One region of the Priestia sp. FSL H7-0729 genome, then DNA from elsewhere that is predicted to be linked to it. Evidence: riboswitches for the same ligand, from Rfam matches in the RefSeq annotation. Region 1 holds a riboswitch; each other region holds the start of a gene.
What was found. A riboswitch is a leader RNA that binds a small molecule or an ion and turns the genes downstream of it on or off. The one in region 1 is predicted to bind thiamine pyrophosphate.

Region 1 (4,992 bases):
AGCTTTTACCAGCGATTAACTCCGCGATAAGCCTGCCTGTTATCGCACTAAGCAAGATACCGTTGCGGTAATGTCCACAGGCGGCGAACAACCCGGGTATACTCTTGCATGCACCAATATAAGGCAGCCCATCTGGAGTTGCCGGTCTTACGCCCGCCCACGCTCGCATGAATCGTGCTTCTTTCATCCCAGGTACCCAGTGGGTAGCCGCAGTTAGCAGCTTCAGAACACTCTGTACAGAAACGTTCAGATCGGTTCTGCCTGGCAGACTGGTTGCCCCAAGCCAAACTTCGCCATTGGCTTTGGGAACAATATAGATATCCTCTGCATACACCGTTCTGTCAGGTCTGTACCCTGCATGTTCAACTGAGAACTGAACGGCGGCTATTTCACCTTTTACCGACCACACAGGCAAGCTCAAATTTACATGTCTCATCAATTCTTCACTCTGTAATCCAGCCGCTATAATGACGTGTTTACATTTCATCTCGCCGATCGATGTGGTAACCCCCTGGACGCCATGTTCGTTTGCTTGCACACGTATATCCTGTATGTCCTCGATAACCCGTGCTCCCAATGCTTGAGCGGATTCGGCGTATGCCTTCGTTAGATGGATTGGAAGAATCTCACTCTCGTAAGGTCTGTAGTAGGCTCCATACGTATCTCTGTTAAGCCAAGATGCCTCTTGTTGTACAGTGGAACGATCCCACCACACCTCATCAGCAGACAAACCAGAATTTCGATTGTTCTTATAGTGGCTTAATTCGCTGTATGATCGAAAAGGGGTGAGGAATCCATGGCGTTGCAGTCCAACTTCTACCTCGCTGAGGGTAGCCATTAGCACTTGTTGCTCAATAAGCAACTGCCTGCTTTGCCTGGCAAGCTTAGCCATCAAAGGATGAACAAAATCCTCACTATCTGCCGCCAGCATTCCAGCCGCTGCGCAAGAAGTGCCTCCTGCAATCGCCGAACGCTCCAGCAACAGTACATCCTGTCCTCGGGAAGCAAGTTCATATGCAATGGCACAACCAACAACGCCCCCGCCTATAATAATCGTTTCTGCACAAATTTTATCCAGTTTATCAGCAACACTCTTGCTTCTTGATTCCGGTTCAGGTTTCAGTTGATGACTGAGATGATTCCTGTTCTGACCCGTTACAATCTCTTTCATCCTCTCATCTCCTTTCAGCGGCTCAGACTTCCTGTAGCAACGATAGCCTGCCTTAGTGATGCAGCGGCCCGATCCGGTGAATCGCTCGACCATACATTTGAGATCACAGCGCCCCCCTGTGCGCCTGCGGAGCGAATCGCATGAATGTTACCCGGCCTTATACCTCCGATCGCGATGACAGGAATGGAGACACTTCTGCATACTTCATCAAGAGCATATAACCCTCTTGGTTCAAGATCAGGTTTACTGTTGGTTGAGTAGATATGCCCGAAGAAAAGGTAATCGGCTCCCCGTTCTTCAGCAATTTTTGCCTCCTCGATGGAATGAACAGATACACCCAGACGAATTCGCCGCACATTGCTTTTAACATCATTATTGGAGTTGTACTTGAGCAAAGCCTCTTGCGCCCAATGTACACCGCCATAGATGTCATTCTGTGAAGGCAGTTCTGAGCCATTGATAACGATGCGACAAGAGGGAATGCCAGCGCTACGCAGATTTTCAGCCCAAGCAATCTTGTTTTGCCATGTGAGTTGTTTCTCTCGTATGTGAATATAATCCACCCATGGCCATACGTCCTTTGCAGCTTTTACAAAAGATGCTTGATCCCCTGCACCCGTAGATACAACATGCAATTCAAATGATTCGTGAACATGTTCATGAGAAAATGCCGTACCATCCCTCTCCTTCCATGTGTAAATTCTATAAAAACACAAAAAAGCCACTCCCGTAGGGGAGTGGCTGCGTAGTAATCATAGGATCAGATGACTGACTAATACATACAGTTCAATTCGTGCCAATAAAGCTATAGAACTTATAGCCATACCGTTATAAACGGAACTGCATGTTTCAATTCGCTAAGCAGACGGTTGAAAGCCTCTCGAGTTACCGTTTGCTCACGTCATTCACTGAAACGCGCTCGCCACTTCCCTACGCTGGTATGATCCAGATCAGGTGCAAAGGGTCCGGAATCGCATTCTTCCATCTCAGCCGCATCGTGCGGCCCCCCTAGTGTTCATATGAAGTTGTAGCCTATGTTACCATAGACGGATTTTTTTGTCACCGTCATTTCTGTTAAACATGGTCTTGAATCTTCTAGTTTTTCTCGGACCATTCTTCGACATTCCATGTTTTGGTAACCCAACCCTCGTAGAAATCAGGTTCATGAGATACAAGTAACACCGTTCCCTTGAATTCTTGCAAAGCACGCTGCAACTCCGCTTTGGCTGTGACATCGAGATGGTTTGTCGGCTCATCGAATAAAATCCAGTTGCTTTCACGCATCAAGAGTTTGCATAAACGAACCTTGGCTTGCTCTCCACCACTAAGCATGTTAAGCGGACGGGTAATGTGCTCATTTTTCAACCCACAGCGAGCGAGATGACCCCGGACCTCATTCTGGGTCAAATGTGAAAACTCATTCCACACATCCTCAATGGGCGTGATGTTGCCAGCACGAACTTCCTGTTCAAAATAGGCCGTTTCGAGATAATCTCCCAAAAAGGTCTTTCCACTGAGTGGAGATATTTTGCCCAGAATGGTTTTCAGCAGTGTAGATTTACCCACACCATTACAGCCTACGATGGCAATTTTCTCACCACGTTCAATTGTCATTGTCATCTTAGGCAGCAAAGGATACGTATATCCAATTTCAAAATCAATGCCCTCAAAGACCGTTTTGCTGCTCGCACGGGCATCCTTGAATTTGAACGTTGGTTTGGCTGCTTCATCTGGACGATCAATACGTTCAATTCTGTCCAGCTGTTTCTCCCGGCTCTTCGCTCGACCTGAAGTTGAAGCACGTGCCTTATTACGCTGAATGAAATCTTCCTGCTTCTTGATGTACTCTTGCTGCTTCTCGTATGCATCAATATGCTGGGCTTTATTCATATCAGCCATCTCCAGGAACTTGTTATAGTTCGCTGCATATCTCGTTAATTTGGCAAATTCCAGATGATAAATGACATTTACGACTTCATTCATGAATTCCGTGTCATGGGAGATTAAGAGAAACGCATGCGGGTAATCCTTCAGGTAACGTGACAGCCATTCAATGTGCTCTACATCCAGATAGTTGGTCGGCTCATCTAGCAAAAGAGCTGTAGGTTTCTCAAGCAGAAGCTTGGCAAGAAGCACCTTGGTACGTTGTCCACCACTTAGAGCTGCGACATCTCGATCCAGACCAATTGCGGACAAACCAAGTCCATTGGCCATCTCTTCCACTTTTACATCAATCAGATAAAAGTCACCCTGTTCCAGTTGTTCCTGAATATCGCCCATCACTTCCAGCAACTGCTCCAGCTTATCTGGATCTGCATCTGCCATCTGGTCTGTAATATTCATCATTTCTTTTTCCAATTCAAGCAACGGAAGGAAAGCATCCTTAAGCACATCACGAATCGTCTTGCCTGGTGTAAGCTTCGTGTGCTGATCCAGATATCCATAACGGACCTTAGGTGTCCATTCCACTTTTCCACTGTCTTTAAGCAATTTACCGGTAAGGATGTTCATTAATGTAGATTTACCTACACCATTGGCACCCACAAGTCCTACGCGCTCTCCGGCGAGCAAACGAAACGATACATTTTTAAATAACGTGCGATCTCCAAAATTGTGACTCACGTTCTCTACTGACAATAAACTCATAAGATGAGGTTGCTCCTATCTATTAGACATTACTTTTATTATGGTTCCGAAACCCTATTCTAGCACAGGTCCCGTCTTTTCTGAAAGTAATGTAAACAGTTCATGAACCTCTTCCAAGATTTTGTCATACAGGCTACCCTAACGATTAGAGCAGTTATATTCGAAATAGCCTTGTGCAGCTGCTTGTCTTGCGTCTGTGAACACTTCTTCGGCACGGTAACCATTACCACATGTGGAGGGATAGTAGTACTTAATACCCGTTAATGGATCTACTCCACCTACGATGGCTGTTTTCTTTACAAGTCTGCCTCCACCAATCGCATAATTGTTGATCTTCTGGTCACCCACACCGATCCCCTGGATAAAAGCCATAATCCCTGTATCGTTAATGGAGTTATACCAATCTTCTTGTGCAATCAAGGGCATCGTAAATGTATAGGAAATACCGTTCTTTCTGGCAAACTCATTATGACGGTTAATCACATCAGCCAGATCATCCTGCACACTAGTTACAATTCGGCTTCGTCTAACTTGCTCAAATACGTCGGCATTTTGAAGTAAAGGAATCTGAGAGCTAGCAGCAAGTTCTTTTTGGAATCCCTCAATCCATTTCCCTGCGTTTGCATCGTAAGCATATACGTAGTCATCCAGTGTAAAGTTAATGCTGCTACCATTTGAATCGGAATATGTATAAGGTCTTTTGGGGCTCCACACTTGCCTGAAAGAATCATCACGGTTACCTGTCAACTCTGTTTCTGTTGATAACATATAATAGCCATCGTAATCCAGAATAACCACGGCAGGAATGTAATTAAACATGTTTCGAATAGCTGCGGGATCATCCTGAATTCCCATATTTAAAGCCATTGTCTGAGTAAACGTCAACAGGGCAAGCTCCTTGTCCGCTTTAACAAACTTGGTTGAATCATAACCTGCTTCATCATTTTGTTTCTCATTTTGATGCATGACTGCACCTGCATCCATGACCGCGGTTTGAAGTGCGGATCTGTATCGATGTCCAAGATAGATAGCCTCTTCGGCATCCTGGGTATGGAGTGAGATGATCCAGAAGAGCGGAAAGAAGATCAGCACAAATACTATGGATAGCTCAGTAATCTTCATTGAGGACCATACCTCCGTAGGTTACAAATACCGCTGAAGCCTGAGTTGTACCA
Region 2 (4,992 bases), on a different contig from region 1:
TCCGTCAAGATCTTTGGGTGAACTCACGTTGCTATTTGCCTCGGTCAACAGATGCACAAGCGGGTGCCGAACAACAGCAGCAATGGAACGCACAGGAATGTTCTCGCCACGCGCGAGCAAAATTTGGGGCTGATAGCTTAGAGCCAGATCGATTTTACCAGCAGCAACAAGTTTGAGTGAATCATTGGTATCCGCAGGCATCTGAATGTCGACATCGAGATCTTGATCTGCAAAGTATCCTTTTTCCTGGGCCACATAGATGAAGGAATGTACTGCATTCGGGTACCAGTCGAGCATGATGGACAGTTTATCTTTAGCAGCTGATGCCGGGTCTGTTACAGGCGAGTCTGCTTGCTGTGCATTGGTTTTCGAATCTGTTGTTGGCGTATTTTGGCTGGCGCCTGTGGTGCCACATCCGCTAACGATCAGCAACAGGCTTATGAGCATAATGGGAAGCAGGGAGTATATACCTTTGTTAGTCATAAATGAAGTTCCTCATTTCATCGTTTTGGTTTGTAGGAAATGAACAGCAGGATGTTAACGGGCAACGTGATGACTGAAACACAATTGCTGATATGTGAAAAAGGTGTTTGGAAATCATACTTCCTATCATTAAATCGGGTTCACTCTCGAAGATTATCCAGTCTTTCTTTTGCCTCCATGCCGCCGTGTGTTAAACCGTTTCTCCAGCCAGGCAATCAGTACAAACAAAACGATCCCAAGCAGGGATAACAGCAAAATAGCAGCAAACATGGCATCCGTGTTCATGTTGCTGGACATGCGGCGGCTGAAGTATCCGAGACCTTTGCTGCCACCGAGCCATTCGCCAATCGTTGCCCCAACCACGCAATACACTACAGACATCTTTAGACCCGAGAAAAAAGAGGGAAGTGCCAGCGGAACCTGGAGTTTGCGGAAAATATCCCACTTGCTGGCGCCCATGGTGAGCAGCAGTTCACGCTGTTCCGGATCGCCTTGGCGGAGTCCATCGTATGTACTGACTACAATGGGGAAGAACGCAATCAGGAACACCACGGCGACCTTGCTCCACAATGTGTAGCCAAACCACAGGATGAATACGGGGGACAGGGCAATCAACGGGATGGTCTGACTGATCACGATAAAGGGATACAACGCCTTTTCAATCGATCGGTTCATATGCATGCCTGTTGCTAGGGTAATTCCGGTCACTATGGATATTCCAAAACCAACAGCAACCTCCATAAAGGTCGCAGGCAGATGTATGGTCAGCAGCAGACGACGATGCTCAACCAGTGAGCCTGCGATGGCCGTTGGCGCGGGAATGATGAAGGAAGGCACCCATCCCATACGCACAATCGCTTCCCAGATCGCCAGTAATAAGAGCATGAGCACAATAAACAGACCATATTGGGAAAGCCACTTCAAACACCACGTCCAGACGCTAGCCTTACCTTTATCCCTTTGCATGAAATTGATCCTCCAGTTGTCGTCTCATCTGCACGAGAGCTGGTTCGTAGATCATGTCCGAATGTCTTGGACGTGGCAAAGGAACAGTCATCTCCCGTAACTGCGGACCATGCCCTCCTGGAGTTAACAGGATAATCCGATCACTGAGCAGCAGGGCTTCTTCGATGTCATGTGTAATGAACAGAAACGTTTGGCCAAAGCCCTCCCACAGCTCCAACAACCAGCGATGCATTTCTCGTTTGGTTAAGGCGTCGAGTGCACCGAAGGGTTCATCCAGCAACATGAGCTGACCGCCTGTGAACATGGTACGAAGCAGTGCCACCCGCTGCCGCATGCCGCCGGACAATTCATCTGGATAGGCCTGTTCATAACCCGACAGGCCGAACCTTGCCAATCCTGCCATGATATTGGCCCGTAGCTTGTCTTTGTCCTGTCGGCCGGGTGCCAACTCCGCAGGCAGCATGCAGTTCTCCAATACGGTCCGCCAGGACAATAGCAGATCTTTCTGCGGCATATAGGCGACTCGTCCGAGCCGTTCTCCTCGCGGCACATCAGCTATATCAATGGTGCCAACGGTTGGCTCAAGCAAGCCTGCGAGCAGCTTGAAGAGCGTGCTTTTTCCTGATCCGCTGGAGCCGATGAGCGAGACAAATTCTCCTGGTTGTATCTGAAACGACACATTGGCGAGCACGGGTAAATCTTTTTTTCGGGAAAAGCGAAGCTAACGTTCTTCATCGTTACATGGTTGGTCATCTGATCCTCACTCCTTGATGTCAGACTGCTGGAATTACAACGGCATCTTGTGCTCTGCAAAAGAGCATAAAAAGACCCACCCATTTCCGGAGAAATGAGTGGGTCTGTAAGTTAAATTCGCAATTTATCTTCACATACATGAAAAATTCCACTTACCAAAAGGCCGCTCCACTTCCCTCCGCTGGTATGATCCAGATCAGGTTCAAAGGGTCCGAATCATTCGATTCGTCTCAGCCGTAAGGCTCCCCTAGTGCATTGTTCAAGATATGCAGTTGTGTGTTCAGCATATATCACATTCAAGTGGAATGTAAAGGGGCGCTCGGAAAGAATGTGAGTACTGATCTGAAAATGGTTCCGGTCAGATTATTTGGATTGTACAGCCAGATCATTCGGGTAGAAGCAATAATCCGTTGCCGGAATTGCTCCAGGTCCCTCTATTCCTCTTACTGGGGCAGGTTTATTTAATCAGGTAGATACGGTACAATATCTATTAAATTTCTATATACTGCTTTCGGGATGTATTCAATGGAAGGTGGAGTGTATATGAAAACGATTGGCCTTATTGGTGGTATGAGCTGGGAGTCATCGTTAGAATATTATCGAATTATTAATGAAGAAGTGAAAAATAAATTGGGAGGATTGCATTCAGCCAAGTGCATTTTATATAGCGTGGATTTTGAAGAAGTCGAGCGTTATCAAGCTGAAGGTGATTGGGAAAGTGCTGGTGAATTATTGGGGAATGCTGCTCAGTCTTTGGAAAAGGCAGGAGCAGAAATGATTGTAATTTGTACAAATACGATGCATAAAGTGATTAAACATATTGAAGAAAAAGTGACATTACCCATCGTACATATTGCTGATTCAACAGCAAATCAAATTCATAAGTCCCAAATAAGTACGGTTGGTTTACTCGGCACAAAATATACGATGGAACAAGACTTTTATAAAAAACGAATTGAATTTAATGGTATTAAGGTTCTGATACCGAATGAAGAGGATAGAAAAGTTGTCAATAAAATAATATATGAGGAATTATGTTTAGGGAAAATTGTGCCCTTATCAAGGGAGTATTATAAAAAGGTGATCCAAAGGCTGGTTGATGATGGAGCTGAGGGAATCATATTAGGTTGCACCGAAATTGGATTATTAGTAAAACTAGAGGATTCAGAAGTTCCGTTATTTGATACAACACGTATTCATGCGATTGAATCTGTTCATTTGGCACTGACCAAATCATTTTGACTCAACTCGATAAACCTGTTCTCTGATTTACCTTGGCTCATGAACTCGATATAATAGGGATGGCCCGTATAGGCCGGATCACAAAATGCAGGTGGGATTGTTCTCCCTCCTAGGCAGAATGGGGACCCGAGTTGAAAACGTTCAAAAAAGTATATATTGAGATCACAAGTATCTGTAATCTGGCGTGTAGCTTCTGTCCACAGACGCAGCGTGCCAAAGGATTCATTGACCCTGAAGTCTTCAACAATATACTGGAACAAGTTAAACCACACACCAATCATATTTATCTACATGTCAAAGGTGAACCCTTGTTGCATCCCAAAATAGATCTGTTGCTCGATTCCGCACATGAGAAGGGACTCAAGGTGAACATTACAACGAACGGTACACTATTGCCCAAGACTCAGCATAAATTGCTCGGCAAACCGGCGCTGCGGCAGATGAATTTCTCCCTGCACAGCTTCGATGGGCATGAAGGTTCAACCGACCGTGACGGATATCTGAGCAACATTCTGTCTTTTGTACACGAGGCAGTGAAACACAATGTCATCATCTCATTCCGACTGTGGAATCTGACGCAGGATAACTTCACGAATGCTCAGATGAATCGAAATCGGGAGACCCTTGAAGTATTGGAACGTGAATTCAATCTGGATTTCCGAATTGAGGAAAAAGTAGTTCCGGGCAGCGGGGTCAAAATTGCCCCGAATGTATACCTGAATCAGGACCATGAGTTCCAGTGGCCGAGTCTGGATGCACCTGAAGATGACGGCAAAGGCTTCTGCCATGCATTGCGTGGTCAGGCAGCTGTGCTTGTAGATGGAACGGTGGTTCCATGCTGTCTTGATGGTGAGGGTGTCATTAACCTTGGTAATGTGCACGAGAAGTCATTCTCGGAGATTATTGAGGGTGAACGAGCGAACAATCTGGTATATGGCTTCTCCAAGCGCGAAGCTGTGGAAGAGTTGTGTCGAAAGTGCGGTTACCGTCAGAGATTCGGAGCCTGATATCTTATATCAGCAAGCCGGAAGCCATTCAAGATCACACATTTGGAGACAAATGTAGTGATCTTTCTTATTTACTGGGGATTAAAGTCAGAGGTATATACGTTACAAATGAGCATACCAGAGGTTGATATCAGCATATTGTTCCAAGGGTCTGACTTGCAGAAAATGCCGATATGACAGTCATTATGCGATGTCAGGATATATCTGATCTAATGATTATTCTAGTTACCTTCCTTATTTGGTAGGATTAGGTTGTGGGTCGGACAGAGGTGCACCTCTGACGATCTTCTAGGACAAGCTCAGGCTTGTACACTATCAAATAACGAGAGAATAAGGGAGGAATAAAGTTATGAAAAAAATGTTGACGCTGTTGCTGTCCGCTGGTTTGGTTGCTTCTATATTTGGTGCCGTTCCGGCTGCGGCTGCACCTACCGTTGTAAATTCAACCATTGTGGTTCCAAAGGGCACGACCTATGACGGCCAAGGTAAAACATTTGTAGCCAATCCCTCCACACTGGGTGACGGGTCTCAAGCAGAGAAT
Region 3 (4,992 bases), on a different contig from region 1:
ATGAATTTACCGAATACATATCGTACGAGCGGCCCCAGAATAATTAATTGATAGGGAAGCGCGAGGCTGAAATTACGAGTAATTGTATGAAGGTACGTACCAAGTAAGGATACCCCATTTAATTGGTCCCCAAGATACGCTGAAATCATTCCGTACAAGGACATGATCAGAACCATACCAATCACCATAAAAAATGACATGACCAGCACACCAAGGATCTTGTTGGATTTGTCAAAAGGTAAGGAAAATGCAATTTTTCTCGCTACTGGGCCAACAATGAAGGACTCCACCAGAAAAGCGATGACAAAACACAATATGAATTGAAACAGGATCTCAAGCGGGGACAACTTGCCAAGTATCCCAGTGTGCCACAAATTGAAAGTCATCATCACCAGGACCATTCCTGTACACATCATTAAGCCGAAAATAATTTGTTCCTTCTTGCTCGTAGGCAATTCTCTCATCCTCTCTGTTTACCTTCGTAATTATAGAGATGATGAACCCCACCACATAAGTGAACATTCCGTGAACAAATATGATTTTTCCAAATTAAAATTTGTGGAAGTAACAATATCTATTATCTAGTTCTTCTCCGATACAGATCCATTTATATTGGCGCAAGAAATATAAGCAAGCTTTGATGAGCTGGAGCAAAAATTCAACTCAAAAAATTGTGGGTTTTTTCTATAACATAAATTTCCAGAGAAAAGACAGTTTGGATAACGCTGTGATTGCTATTTGTTTGAAAACAGCGCCTTTCTGATTCGTAGATTCTGCTGGATGTTCACCTTTAACCGCAAGTGTACTAAGTGCACGTTTGATATCCATAGCCTCTGTTAGTTGGTTGGCGAATGCAGAACCGGAAATGACCACAGCGGATTCGGTATTGAGGAAGGCAGATCTGGGATCAAGATTATACGAACCAACCATGCTGAGGTAATCATCCATGACAAATGATTTGCCGTGTATGGAATAAGGGCCTTCGTATTCATATATAGCCAGACTGGTATCAAGCAACCGTTTTTTAGTGCTTAAGTATCCCGCGAAAGCCAAAGGGTTAGGGGTCTGTTGGATTGAATTCGTCAGCATGACCCATTCTGCTTTTGGATTCATCGACAGATGTACGGCTTTCTCCATTTTCTTGGTAGGAATGGCATATGGCGTCTGAAGGTACACTTTCGACTTTGCTTGATTGGCGAAATGAACAAATGTCCTCCACATGATGGGGTCTTTATACAGCCTTTTAATTGGATTGTGAATGAAAGCAACGTGGTCGGAATGAAGCGCTCCTCGAGCCCATTCCTTCGGTAACTCTTTAACAAAAGGATCACTCTGAGCCTGGGCTTTTATATATAAATCAGCCAACTGAGCCAGCTCTTTTAACCCTTTTGCATGATGCTGACGTTTTGCATGTTTTTCTGGTTTGGTGAATGGATGGTTCCATAACTGATCTAGATATTGTTTCATTTCAACAACCGTGCTGTTCGTATTATCGTTTGGATTGTAAACAAGGACATCCCGATCAAAAACATAGTCTTTTGGGGGGTGCAATGCCATATATTTATCACCAATATTTTGGCCGCCAATGATGCCATATGTGTTGTCGACAAGAAGGATCTTGTCATGCAGACGGTTATGCCATGTCCATGGCATAAATAGGTGGAGCGGTTCATAATATCTTAATTCCACATTGGGGTGAGCTGCAATGGCATCTGGAATATCACGCAATTCTCCGCGCATGCTATGAAAAATCCCGTCTAAAATGATTCGAACTTGAACACCCCGATCAGCCGCATCGAATAAAGCAGCAAAAAAAAGCTGAGATGTTTTTCCCTTTTGAATGGAGTAATAGGCCAGGTCGATGCTTGTTTTCGCCTCTCGAATGGTCTGGATTCTCACCTGTCCCGATTGAAAGCCGTCCTCCAGGAGCATTACGCGATCTGTTGTACTTCCTTCTGTTAACGATTTTTGCATATCCGTATTTTCGATAGCAGATGGAGACGGAACCAAAAATAAAAGGTAGGCTGTGAAAAAAACGTAGGCACTATAACACAGAATCATTGCGATTATGGTTTTAAGGATCATTCAGTACTCCCCCATTTTTATGTAAAAGTAATTATTGATATAGCAGTACTATCTCCTTTTGTCTCTAAATTATGTTGTTTAAATGAATCAAGCTGCTCGGCTCAAGGCCAAACGATCAAAAACTAATCACCGAAGCGGCTGAGAAGCAAGTAGACGATGACCCTAAATCCGTTCCCATCCAGTTCCTGACTGGACACGACTGGGCCTCTGGCCTATAATTACACCTAGTAATGCCCGTAACTTCATAGTTTCCCAGGGGAGTCGGAATTGGCCGGCTGAGAGTGTATCCCACCAAGATACTAACCCTTAGACCTGATCTGGATCATGCCAGCGTAGGAATCGGAGTATATCGAAATGGCACAGCCCTATGGCTGAACGCCACCTCTCTAACGCCTGCACGCGTCCCGGATTACGGGGCGCTTTTTTAATGTTCTTTTATATAGCCAGAGAGCTAAAAAAAGTGACGTTATCCGGATCATAGCTGGTATAAATCTGTCGATTTATGCAAGAAGCTTGGATATGAAGCCAAGGAGTACCCGTGCCACTGGCCGGACATACCGAAGGAGAGAATCACAGATGAAATGGCGTAAAACAATGGGACTGTTGCTCTTATGTGTACTACTGGTGACTGTGGCCGCATGTGGCGGTAAAGAAGCTGCCCCGGCTGAACAGAACGGCAACACAAATACGGAGAGCAGCAACGAAGGTGACAACGCAGCCCTCAAGGATATTAAAGTCGTACTCGACTGGACACCAAATACGAATCATACCGGCTTATATGCAGCTGTAGATCAAGGTTTTTATAAGGCCGAAGGCTTGAATGTGGAGATTGTCCAGCCAGGTGCCGGCGGCGCAGATACAATGGTTGCATCGAATGAAGTGCCATTTGGCGTAAGTTATCAGGAAAGTGTAACGCAAGCCCGTACACAAGGGGTTCCACTCGTCTCCATCGCAGCGGTTATTCAGCATAATACATCCGGGTTTGCTGCTCCGGCAGATCGGAATATTAAATCACCGAAAGATTTTGAAGGTAAAACCTATGGCGGCTGGGGCTCCCCTGTGGAAGAAGCCGTGATGCAATCCATTATGGAAGGCGAAGGCGCCGATGTATCCAAAGTGAAAAACATTAACATGGGTGACGCTGACTTTTTCACCGCTGTGAAACGGGACATTGATTTTGCATGGATCTTCTACGCCTGGACGGGTATTGAAGCCGAACTGCGCGGGGAACCGATCGACATGTTGTATGTGAAGGATTATTCAGATGCATTGGATTACTACACGCCTGTCCTCGTGACGAACGAGCAGACGATTGAGAACGACCCTGAACTGGTGAAAGCATTCCTGAAAGCCACTTCCGAAGGGTATCAATACGCAATTGATCATCCAGAAGAAGCAGCGAACATTCTGATCAAGGCTGTACCGGATCTGGACAAGGAATTGGTACTGGCAAGCCAGAAATGGCTGAGTCCAAAATACACGGATGATGCCCCGCGCTGGGGAGAACAGAAACAGGAAGTATGGCAGAACTACACCGACTGGATGTTTAGCAAAAAACTGCTGGATGAACAGGTCGACGTGAGCAAAGCATATACAAACGATTTTTTACCCCAATAAAATTTCTCATATAAAACGAACTTAATATTTACACGAGGACGGAGAGGACAGAAATAACGTGAAAAAGCGAAGCGGTCGCCTTTATCACCGGATTTTCCCTTAGAGAAAGGGAATCAAAAAATCTGGGGATAACAGCGATTGGAAGGTTATTCTGTCATCGAAGTGGCAAGTGTAACAGTCATTGGTTCATTTTATATATCACGAAAGGAGCCGTGATCTCTCATGGCAAGCACACTGCTTAGCATTCAGGTTATTCCGAAAACGCCAAATGGCGAGAACTCTTATCCTTACGTAGATCGCGCCATTGAAGTTATTCAGCAATCCGGTCTAAAATATCAGGTGAACGCGCTCGACACCACGATGGAGGGGGAATTGGAGGAACTGCTGGAGGTTGTCCGCAAGATGCACGAGGTACTTGTGGAGGCTGGCAGCCCAAGCATCATCTCCCAGATCAAAATCGCCCATAGCCCTACTGGCTTCAGCATGGATACCCTGACGGAGAAGTATCGCTAATGCCTGCCTATTTCAAAAGTGTATGGCCGCCCATTGTGGCGGTTATTCTCTTTATAGCCCTATGGCAAGGAGCTGTCTCCCTGTTCCATATCGAGAAATGGATGCTGCCTGCACCGTCCGACATCGCCCGCGAAGCGGCAACCCAGGCCGAACGGCTTGGCATGCACGCTTCCGCAACCATTCAGTTAACCCTGATCGGATTCGCAGCCGGCACAGCGGTTGGATTACTGATCGCAATGGTGCTGCATCTGGTCCCTTTTCTCAAGTCGGCCCTGTATCCATTACTTATTCTTAGTCAAAATATTCCGACCATCGCGCTCGCGCCGCTCCTGTTAATCTGGTTCGGATTCGGGCTGTTGCCCAAGCTGATTACCATCATACTGGTCTGCTTCTTCCCCGTTGCGGTAGCTGCGATGGACGGCTTGACCCGTACCGATGCGGCGATGATGAACTACATGCGCATGGCTGGTGCGAAACGTCATCATATCTTCTGGAAACTGGAGCTTCCTCATGCTCTGCCATCCGTGTTCTCCGGTGTCAAAATCGCCGCTACCTATAGCGTGATGGGTGCCATCATTGCCGAATGGATTGGTGCAGACAAGGGCATTGGCTATTATATGATGTTGCAAAAGTCAGCTTATCGCACAGATCGGCTATTTGTCGCAATCATGATTATTGTCGCGCTCAGCTTGCTGCTCTTCCTGCTCATCGCGCTGCTGGAGAAGCTGCTCGTGCGCTGGCGTCCACAGAAGCGATAATGAAGCATGTAAGTCTATA
Region 4 (4,992 bases), on a different contig from region 1:
ATGAATTCTCTCGATTGCTGCCGAGCTGCAGACATAAGTTGATCGATACAACGAACGATGTAGGGAGCGGGTGGATGGGTTGCGGGCAATAGTTGTTTTAAGAGCTGGTTCGCTACTCGCTCACTGTTCGCAAAGGTAGCTTCCCATTCTTCCAGTAGTTTGACATATGGAGGCTCCAGATCAGGAACCAGAGCACGAATGACAAGTGTATGTTCTTTCTCCTGCTCTTTCCAGAAACGGATTTCCTCCAATATCCGGAGAGGCAGCAGGTGGCCATATCCATACCAGTTCATCTATGTTGAACCTCCTTCAGATGAATTCATTGCATGCAGACTGTCTTTTCATGCGTCCCAAGAGTATATTCCGCGAGCCTGTTGTCCTATGATTGCAAAAAAAAGAGCCCCGGAGGGGCTCAAGAATCAACAGAATTTTAATTTATTTAGATAGGTTATTCTCCACTATTCGTGTTCTGCACATCGTCACTGCTTGTCTTCGTTACATGACTCAGGAACGTGGAGACACGGCGCAGATATTCTTTTGGATGCTCCCGGAAGATCAATTCATGGTGCGCATCCTGGACGATCCATACATCCGAATACGGATTGGTCTGGTTGGCAGCGAGTTGCTCTGCAATCGGGTAAGGTGCTTTCTCGTCTTGCGTACCATGAATGAAGAAAATCGGGAACGGATAATCTTCCTTTTTCACTTCCTGGTAAGGAATCTGTTGCAATCCGGTACCATTCAGAACAGGGAACAACAGCTTCATAATCTCCAGTGTAGGCTGACGCGGGAGATCGATCTGGTTATGAATGTTGTGGTACAGCGTATCCGGCTCAAGCAGGAACGTACTGTCCAGAATCATCGCATCCACTTCCTGTGTAATCAGTCCGGTTTGAAGCGCGGTACCGGCACCCATGGAGAAACCCCAGACAACCAGTTCCTGCGCACCGCGCTGCTTGGCGAACTGGATGGCACCCAGTAATTGCTGAGACTCCGCTTTGCCACCTGTGGCTACAGCTTTGTTCACCTGTGAGGCGAAGCCATAATCGAACATGACCACGTTGAACCCAAGTTGATGGGCATAGTGTGCCAGGTCATACATGGGTACCCATGTTTCTTCACGATTGGCACCATAGCCGTGACTGAAAATAATTGTTTTGCTTGCGGCATTGTCAGCAGGTATATACCATCCCTGCATCGTCCGACTGCCATCTGCTGCCGGGAACGTAATGTCTTCGTATTTCATATTTTTGGCCTGCATTGGATTGGAGAAGACAGGCGCTACCGTTGGATTGGATAATACCCATGCGATATAACCGTGCAGTGCAATAAAACAAAACAGTAGAAAAAATACAACGGAGAGCAGCAACGCTACGATAATATGTTTGAACCGAATTAGCCTCGGTGATAACGAAGAGGGCAGATCGGACACTTTTGTATGCAGCGGGGCTTCGCTCTGGGATGTTGGATACATGAATGCCCCTCCTTTGAAGTTCAGTTGAAGATAACAACGACATGAAAAGAGAATTGCGTTTATTTCAGAGCCTGCTTCAGAGCGATATCTTAAGATAATATATCTTTATCGTATGTTCCAATATAGTCAAAGTCAATTGATTGAGGGCATTTGTTACGCAATTGTTATATAGTTCTTAAGATATATGGGTAACATTACCTTAGTGTGTAAATTACAGGGGATTAAGTCTTATAAAAAGGAACAATTTATGCTTACGCTTATTTCAATTTTGGCTCTTTTTGGTTTACAGATGAGACCGTTTCTCATATAATTTATGTAACCAAGTTTCATGTGATGAAACATGAGGAGGGCATTATGCCATGGAAGATCGCAAGTTAACCGTCCGGGCTGTTGAACGGGCGCTGGATATATTATTATGTTTTACCACACGCAGTGATCTGGGACTTACCGAAATTGCCAGCCAGATCGGATTGCACAAAAGTACAGTACACCGTTTGATGGCTACGCTGGAGGATCGAGGGTTCGTGATCCGCGATGCAGCAACAGAGAAGTACCGACTTGGCATCCGAATCTGGGAGCTGTCAGCTCATATGTCCCGCAGTGATGATCCGGCGATTCTGCTGCTGCCTGCGATGGAGCGACTGAGAGATCGATTGGGGGAGACCGTGAGTCTGTACCTGCGGGATGGCAGTGAACGGATTCGGATTCAGGCTGTGCAAAGTGATCAGGCGATACGCCGAGTCGCTCCTGTCGGTGTTAGACTCCCGTTGTCCGTGGGCGCTTCCAGCAAAGTCTTGATGGCGTTTGCCACGGACGAGGATCGTGAGGAACTGATGAACGGGCCGGAATGGCCTGTGTTTATTGATCCCGCGGTGTATTTGGCGCAAATGGGAGATATACGGGATAACGGATATGCGACGAGTTATGAGGAACGTGAGCCGGGAGCTGCCGCGGTATCTGTACCGATTATGGACCGTCGAGGCAATATTGCAGCTGCTCTCTCGGTCTCAGGGCCTGTCAGCCGACTTTCGCAGGAGACTTTGCACGAATACGCACCTGTGCTAAAGGAAGCTGCTACACAGATGGGGCTCATGTTATCTTGATGTTGAGGTAAGGTCTGTCACCAATGAAGTTAGTGATCTGGAATATAAAGGTTGTTTTTATGTTTTGGTTGCGCTACTCTGTAATGGACGGCCCAGCGGGGCCAGCTTCATTGAATATGAACGGCGGCTGATGTAAGCCGCAACTTGTTAACGTTACTGGGGGAGTCCGAATTGTCCGGACTGAGACGGAATCGCATGAGATTCTGGACCCTTTGCACCTGATCTGGATCATACCAGCGTAGGGAAGTAATCGGCGATATGACCACAACCACCATATGTGTGACTCTTGAAGGTCCCCGATAAGGAGCTGCAACCAGGAGCATTATTGGTGATGGACATAAAAGTCGGTTCCTTCGGGGACCGGCTTTTTTTATTACAGTGAACGGGCGATATAACACACACTCCATGGACTGCTTTTTCAATAACCTGCGAAAGTGGGCTTGGAAAAGAGATTTCTTGGCTTAGATCCATGATATGTGCTAATTTCGGGTCTGTTGTGAACTGTACATGAAATGTCTCTGCTGGTCTGCTGTAGGATCGCTTTTTCTTCTCTGCATTGCGCATGATTTGGGACAGGTACGTAAGCGAGCTAATGATGAAACCAACCAAACAAGCGACAAACACTGAGGAGGAGACAAGCGAACATGAGTACAGGACATCAAACGGGACAACAAGCGACGGAACAGGGACATAATGATCAGCAGGTTGAAAAAGAAACAGGAACGGCCGGACGGGTTCAGCCCTTTCCGGGCAGCCGCAAAGTCTACATTCAGGGCTCACGGCCGGACATTGCTGTTCCGGAGCGTGAGATAGCCCTTCATGACACGAATACTCCCCAAGGGGTGGAGCATAACGAACCGCTGCGTGTCTACGATACGAGCGGCCCCATGACCGATCCCGGATTCCATGCGGATATCCGTGCAGGTCTGCCAGCTCTGCGCACCCGTTGGATCACAGAGCGTGGCGATGTCGAAGCTTATCAGGGCCGTACAGTTAAACCGGAGGATAACGGACTGAAGCCTGGAGGGAAGAGAGCCGGCGCCGAAGAGTACCCCGGATTGCGCGGCAAACCGCTGCGGGCACAGACGGGACGTTGTGTGACCCAGATGCATTACGCGAGACAGGGAGTCATTACGGCAGAGATGGAATTCGCCGCAATTCGTGAGGGCGTGGAGCCGGAATTTGTACGTCAGGAGCTGGCGAGTGGACGGGCCATTCTGCCATCCAACATCAATCACCCGGAGAGTGAGCCGATGTTGATCGGTCGTCATTTTCACGTGAAGATCAATGCCAATATCGGTAATTCCGCTGTATCTTCCTCCATCGAGGAGGAGGTCGAGAAGATGACTTGGGCGGTACGCTGGGGATCGGATACGGTGATGGATCTGTCCACAGGCAAAAACATTCATACCACCCGGGAGTGGATTATCCGCAATTCACCTGTGCCGATTGGCACGGTGCCGCTCTATCAGGCGCTGGAGAAGGTGAATGGCGAAGCGGAAGCGCTGACCTGGGAGTTGTACCGTGACACACTCATTGAGCAGGCAGAGCAGGGCGTGGACTACTTTACAATTCATGCAGGCGTGCTGCTGCGTTATATCCCGATGACGGCCAAGCGGATGACAGGCATCGTGTCTCGGGGCGGGTCCATTATGGCAGCATGGTGCCTTGCGCATCATCAGGAGAATTTTTTGTACACTCATTTTGAAGAAATCTGCGAGATTATGAAAAGGTATGATGTGGCGTTCTCACTGGGAGATGGACTTCGTCCTGGCAGTATCTACGATGCCAATGACGAAGCACAGATGGCGGAACTGGCTACGCTTGGGGAACTGACGCAGATCGCGTGGAAGCATGATGTGCAGGTGATGATCGAAGGGCCGGGGCATGTGCCGATGCATAAGATCAAGGAGAATGTAGACTTGCAGATGGAGATATGTAAAGAAGCACCGTTCTACACACTTGGGCCGCTAACGACCGACATTGCGCCAGGATACGATCACATCACGTCCGCCATTGGGGCGGCCATGATTGGCTGGTTCGGCACGTCCATGCTCTGTTATGTTACGCCAAAAGAACATTTGGGCCTGCCTAACAAGGATGATGTACGCGAAGGGGTTATTGCCTACAAGATCGCTGCTCATGCCGCCGATCTGGCGAAGGGCCATCCACGTGCCCAGCGCCGGGATGATGCGTTGTCCAAGGCGCGCTTCGAGTTCCGCTGGAGAGACCAGTTCAACCTGTCACTGGACCCGGAACGGGCTTTATCCTACCATGATGAGACGCTGCCAGCAGAAGGAGCCAAAGAAGCTCATTTCTGCTCCATGTGCGGACCAAAGTTCTGCAGCATGCGTATTACGCAGGACATCCGTGCCTTTGCGGCGGATAAAGGATTGTCCGAGAATGAGGCTGTAG

Region 2: linked by a shared signal. The riboswitch ahead of MHH93_RS11065 (ABC transporter ATP-binding protein) and the one ahead of MHH93_RS00960 (thiamine phosphate synthase) in region 1 are both predicted to bind thiamine pyrophosphate.
Region 3: linked by a shared signal. The riboswitch ahead of MHH93_RS20705 (ABC transporter substrate-binding protein) and the one ahead of MHH93_RS00960 (thiamine phosphate synthase) in region 1 are both predicted to bind thiamine pyrophosphate.
Region 4: linked by a shared signal. The riboswitch ahead of thiC (phosphomethylpyrimidine synthase ThiC) and the one ahead of MHH93_RS00960 (thiamine phosphate synthase) in region 1 are both predicted to bind thiamine pyrophosphate.

Annotation. Positions count from the first base shown of each region.
Region 1 covers NZ_JBBOTQ010000001.1:212,495-217,486, reverse strand. Annotated here, with positions in the region: gene thiO (glycine oxidase ThiO) at 1-1,171, opposite strand, end outside; gene MHH93_RS00960 (thiamine phosphate synthase) at 1,186-1,887, opposite strand; TPP riboswitch at 2,082-2,191, opposite strand; gene MHH93_RS00955 (ABC-F family ATP-binding cassette domain-containing protein) at 2,267-3,817, opposite strand; gene MHH93_RS00950 (hypothetical protein) at 3,956-4,939, opposite strand; gene MHH93_RS00945 (hypothetical protein) at 4,926-4,992, opposite strand, start outside.
Region 2 covers NZ_JBBOTQ010000003.1:477,053-482,044, reverse strand. Annotated here, with positions in the region: gene MHH93_RS11075 (ABC transporter substrate-binding protein) at 1-483, opposite strand, end outside; gene MHH93_RS11070 (ABC transporter permease) at 637-1,449, opposite strand; gene MHH93_RS11065 (ABC transporter ATP-binding protein) at 1,436-2,140, opposite strand; TPP riboswitch at 2,359-2,461, opposite strand; gene MHH93_RS11060 (aspartate/glutamate racemase family protein) at 2,746-3,444, shown strand; gene MHH93_RS11055 (radical SAM/SPASM domain-containing protein) at 3,576-4,451, shown strand; gene MHH93_RS11050 (pectate lyase) at 4,801-4,992, shown strand, end outside.
Region 3 covers NZ_JBBOTQ010000010.1:76,087-81,078, forward strand. Annotated here, with positions in the region: gene MHH93_RS20695 (DUF2798 domain-containing protein) at 1-455, opposite strand, end outside; gene MHH93_RS20700 (phospholipase D-like domain-containing protein) at 685-2,085, opposite strand; TPP riboswitch at 2,330-2,442, shown strand; gene MHH93_RS20705 (ABC transporter substrate-binding protein) at 2,662-3,702, shown strand; gene MHH93_RS20710 (thiamine-binding protein) at 3,925-4,215, shown strand; gene MHH93_RS20715 (ABC transporter permease) at 4,215-4,973, shown strand.
Region 4 covers NZ_JBBOTQ010000016.1:50,799-55,790, forward strand. Annotated here, with positions in the region: gene MHH93_RS24650 (Fe-Mn family superoxide dismutase) at 1-293, opposite strand, end outside; gene MHH93_RS24655 (alpha/beta hydrolase) at 449-1,474, opposite strand; gene MHH93_RS24660 (IclR family transcriptional regulator) at 1,834-2,577, shown strand; TPP riboswitch at 2,726-2,839, shown strand; gene thiC (phosphomethylpyrimidine synthase ThiC) at 3,222-4,992, shown strand, end outside.